Regions from separate parts of the Streptomyces africanus genome, predicted to be linked through region 1. Evidence: predicted binding sites of a transcription regulator. Region 1 holds the regulator's gene; the other holds the start of a gene.
What was found. The regulator HrcA, encoded in region 1, represses chaperone genes, less so after heat shock. The targets are predictions, from matches to a motif close to TTNGCACTCNGNNNNNCNGAGTGCNAA.

Region 1 (2,391 bases):
CTGGCGTCCGCCGCCCAGGTCGAGGGTCCACTCGCCGGAGACCAGGTGGCGGGGCGCGACCAGCCGGTCCGCCGCCTCCTGCGCGGTGGTCTCCGCCAGGCCGTTGCGCACCGCGTCCGCGCGCAGCTCCTCGCGGTCCCGCAGGCGCGTCAGCACCGCGTCCACGCCCACCGCGCCGAACACCTCCGCGTCCGTGAACTCCGCCACCCCGAAGACATGGTCGAAGTGGGGATGGGTCAGCGCGAGATGCGTCACACGGTGACCGGTGAGCGACCGTGCCTGCTCGCGCAACCGCGCGCCCTCGGCCGGGCTCGACCCGGCGTCGATCATGAGGACCGCGTCCTCACCGGCGACCAGCCCCGCCGTGCAGTCCCACACCGGGAGCCGGCACCGCCCCACGCCCGCGGCCACGCGCTCCCAGCCGAGCTCTTCCCAAGTCACCGTCATACGGCGACGCTAGCGGTGACCGCCGCCCGGGGCACGGCAGCACGCGACCAGCCTTGCCGGGGGTGTACCCCACAGCCGTACACTGGGCGGGGAATGCTGGCACTCGCACGCGCAGAGTGCCAGGCCCCACAGGCAGGACACGAGGCGGACGACTTCTGGAGGTGCGCGCGAATGCTCAGTGAACGCAGGCTTCAGGTGCTGCGCGCCATCGTCCAGGACTACGTCGGCACCGAGGAGCCGGTGGGCTCCAAGGCCCTCACCGAGCGGCACAACCTCGGCGTCTCGCCGGCCACCGTCCGCAACGACATGGCGGCCCTGGAGGACGAGGGGTACATCGCCCAGCCGCACACCAGCGCCGGGCGCATCCCCACCGACAAGGGCTACCGGCTGTTCGTGGACAAGCTGGCCGGCGTCAAGCCGATGACCGCGCCCGAGCGGCGCGCCATCCAGAACTTCCTCGAGGGCGCCGTCGACCTCGACGACGTCGTGGCGCGGACGGTACGGCTGCTGGCGCAGCTCACGCGCCAGGTGGCCGTAGTGCAGTACCCGTCGCTGACCCGCTCGACCGTGCGGCACGTGGAGCTGCTCGCTCTCGCGCCCGCGCGGCTGATGCTCGTGCTGATCACGGACACCGGGCGGGTCGAGCAGCGCGTGGTCGACTGCCCGGCGCCCTTCGGCGAGGCCTCGCTCGCGGATCTGCGCGCGCGGCTCAACAGCCGGGTGGCGAACCGCCGTTTCACGGATGTGCCGAGTCTGGTGGAGGATCTGCCGGAGGCGTTCGAGCACGAGGACCGGGGTACGGTCTCCACGGTGCTCTCCACACTTCTGGAGACGCTCGTCGAGGAGAACGAGGAGCGGCTGATGATCGGCGGCACCGCCAACCTGACCCGCTTCGGGCATGACTTTCCCCTCACGATCCGGCCGGTGCTGGAGGCGCTGGAGGAGCAGGTGGTGCTCCTCAAGCTGCTCGGCGAGGCGCAGGATCCGGGCGTGACCGTACGGATCGGTCATGAGAACGCCCACGAAGGACTCAACTCCACGTCCGTCGTGTCGGTCGGCTACGGTTCGGGCGGCGAGGCTGTCGCCAAGCTCGGCGTGGTCGGACCGACCCGCATGGACTACCCGGGAACGATGGGAGCGGTACGCGCAGTGGCACGGTACGTCGGACAGATCCTGGCGGAGTCGTAGTGGCCACGGACTACTACGCCGTACTCGGCGTGCGCCGCGACGCGTCGCAGGAAGAGATCAAGAAGGCCTTCCGGCGGCTCGCGCGCGAGCTGCACCCGGACGTCAACCCCGATCCGAAGACCCAGGAGCGGTTCAAGGAGATCAACGCCGCCTACGAGGTGCTGTCGGACCCGCAGAAGAAGCAGGTCTACGACCTCGGCGGCGACCCGCTCTCGCAGGCCGGAGGCGGCGGTGCGGGCGGCTTCGGGGCCGGTGGCTTCGGGAACTTCTCCGACATCATGGACGCCTTCTTCGGCACGGCGTCGCAGCGCGGTCCGCGCTCGCGCACCCGCCGCGGCCAGGACGCGATGATCCGCATCGAGGTGGAGCTCGACGAGGCGGCCTTCGGCACGACGAAGGACATCCAGGTCGACACGGCGGTCGTCTGCAACACCTGCAACGGTGAGGGCGCGGCGCCGGGGACCTCCGCACAGACGTGTGACATGTGCCGCGGCCGCGGTGAGGTGTCCCAGGTCACGCGGTCCTTCCTAGGCCAGGTCATGACCTCGCGGCCCTGTCCGCAGTGCCAGGGGTTCGGCACGGTGGTGCCCACGCCGTGCCCGGAGTGCGCGGGCGACGGGCGTGTGCGGTCCCGCCGTACGCTCACGGTCAAGATCCCGGCCGGTGTCGACAACGGCACGCGGATCCAGCTCGCCGGTGAGGGCGAAGTCGGTCCCGGCGGCGGCCCTGCGGGCGACCTGTACGTCGAGATCCACG
Region 2 (2,391 bases), 2.5 Mb from region 1:
GGCTACTTCAAGAAGATGCAGGGCCGGGGCGTGGTCCTGAACAACCACACCCTCCGCCACCGCCTCATGCGGGGCCTGTCGTACCGCGCGCAGAAGCGCGAGATCTGCGGCATGCAGCGCCTCATCGAGAAGCGCTACGGCAAGCGCCCGACCCTCTTCCGCCCGCCCTACGGCAGCTACGACAGGGCGACCCTGCGCGCCGCCAAGGCCTGCGGCATCGAGTACGCCCCCCTCTGGAACGAGGAGGTCTTCGCCGACCACTGGGAGTACCGCGAGGGGGACCGGCGACTGCGCCCGGGCGACATCGTCCTCACCCACTTCCGGGGCCGCGACCAGTGGCGGGGCACGATGCCCGACATGATCCGCCGCTTCCTGAACAAGGTCACGGCCGAGGGGTACGCGGTGGGCCGGCTGGAGGACTACCTGTGAGGCGGCGGTCGCCGGCCGCAGTGGTGTGCGCGGGAGTGATCCTGCTGGCCGGATGCGCCGGGGCCGCGGGGGAGCGCACGGGAGCGGACGGCCGGGGCCAGTCGCCGGCGCACGCGTCGAGCGGCGTCCGCGGGCCGGACCGGAGCGGCCTCCCGCCGGTCGTGGACCACGTCCGCACGCCCGACCGGGTGGTCTTCCTGACCTACGACGACGGCGCCGAGCGCGACCCCTCCTTCGTCGGCCTCGTCCGCGAACGGCGGCTTCCGGTCAGCATGTTCCTCACGGACAGCGTCGTGGGGCCCGGCTACGGCCACTTCGCCCGGCTGCGCGCGGTCGGCGCGTCCCTCCAGAACCACACCCTCGACCACTCCGCCCTGCGCGGCCTGCCCTACGCCGGCCAGCGCGCCGAGATCTGCGGCCAGCAGTACAAACTCCGCTCCCGCTTCGGCCTCCGCCCCCGCCTCTTCCGCCCGCCCTACGGCCTGTACGACACGACGACCCTGCGCGCCGCCGCCGACTGCGGTATCCGGGCGGTCGTCCTGTGGCGGGCGTCCCTGAACCCCGACGGCACCCTGACGTACACCCGAGGCAAGCCCGCCCTGCGCCCCGGCGACGTCATCTCGGTTCCGTCCGGGGAGAGTGCGTCCCTGACGCTCACAGAACGGACGGAGCGCCTGCTGAGGGAGATCGAGAGAAGGGGGCTGCGGGTGGGGCGGTTGGAGAACTACCTCTGACTCCTGTGGGCAGGGTGGTGCTGATGCCCAGCCCGTCCGGCGCTTGAGGGCGAGGCCGTCCAGGCCGAAGCGGGGGCCCGGGGGCGGCAGCCCCCAGGGGCCAGGACGCCAACGCCGGGTCCCTGGCACAGACGTACGCCGACCCGATTCCTGGGCCGACGCGCCGCCGGCAATTGGCACTCCGCTTGACCGAGTGCTAATCGCAGTCATAGTCTCGGCTCTGGCACTCCCCACTGGAGAGTGCCAACACAGCGACGGGCAGGTCCGGCACCCGCGACGACGGATCCACCTGGTCGCCACCTCAGACAGTTAACCCCGTGAGATCTCCGAAGGGGGAGGTCGGATCGTGACGACCACCAGCTCCAAGGTTGCCATCAAGCCGCTCGAGGACCGCATCGTGGTCCAGCCGCTCGACGCCGAGCAGACCACCGCCTCTGGCCTGGTCATCCCGGACACCGCCAAGGAGAAGCCCCAGGAGGGCGTCGTCCTGGCCGTGGGCCCGGGCCGCTTCGAGGACGGCAACCGTCTTCCGCTCGACGTTTCCGTCGGCGACGTCGTGCTCTACAGCAAGTACGGCGGCACCGAGGTGAAGTACAACGGCGAGGAGTACCTCGTCCTCTCGGCCCGCGACGTGCTCGCGATCGTCGAGAAGTAATTCACCCCAAGCACATTGCTTTGAGCTGCGCCCCTGGCCCCCCGCGATCGATAAGAAGCCGGGCGCCCGGGGCGCAGTGCCGTTAACCCTGATTCCGGAAGAGGGCTCACGCTCCCATGGCGAAGATCCTGAAGTTCGACGAGGACGCCCGTCGCGCCCTCGAGCGCGGCGTCAACAAGCTTGCCGACACGGTGAAGGTGACGATCGGCCCCAAGGGCCGCAACGTCGTCATCGACAAGAAGTTCGGCGCCCCCACCATCACCAACGACGGTGTCACGATCGCCCGCGAGGTCGAGATCGAGGACCCGTACGAGAACCTCGGTGCCCAGCTGGTCAAGGAGGTGGCGACCAAGACCAACGACATCGCGGGTGACGGTACGACCACCGCGACCGTGCTCGCCCAGGCGCTCGTGCGCGAGGGCCTGAAGAACGTCGCCGCCGGTGCCTCCCCGGCCGCCCTGAAGAAGGGCATCGACGCCGCCGTCGCCGCGATCTCCGAGGACCTGCTCGCCTCGGCCCGCCCGATCGACGAGAAGTCCGACATCGCTGCCGTCGCCGGGCTGTCCGCCCAGG

Region 2: groES (co-chaperone GroES) is a predicted target of HrcA. The motif match lies at 1,337-1,363, and genes of this name have one in related genera.

The regions. Positions count from the first base shown of each region.
Region 1 is NZ_JAUSYP010000001.1:2,819,526-2,821,916, reverse strand. It holds gene QF034_RS13100 (MBL fold metallo-hydrolase) at 1-447, opposite strand, end outside; gene hrcA (heat-inducible transcriptional repressor HrcA) at 619-1,635, shown strand; gene dnaJ (molecular chaperone DnaJ) at 1,635-2,391, shown strand, end outside.
Region 2 is NZ_JAUSYP010000001.1:5,311,131-5,313,521, forward strand. It holds gene QF034_RS24840 (polysaccharide deacetylase family protein) at 1-429, shown strand, start outside; gene QF034_RS24845 (polysaccharide deacetylase family protein) at 426-1,163, shown strand; gene groES (co-chaperone GroES) at 1,510-1,818, shown strand; gene groL (chaperonin GroEL) at 1,935-2,391, shown strand, end outside.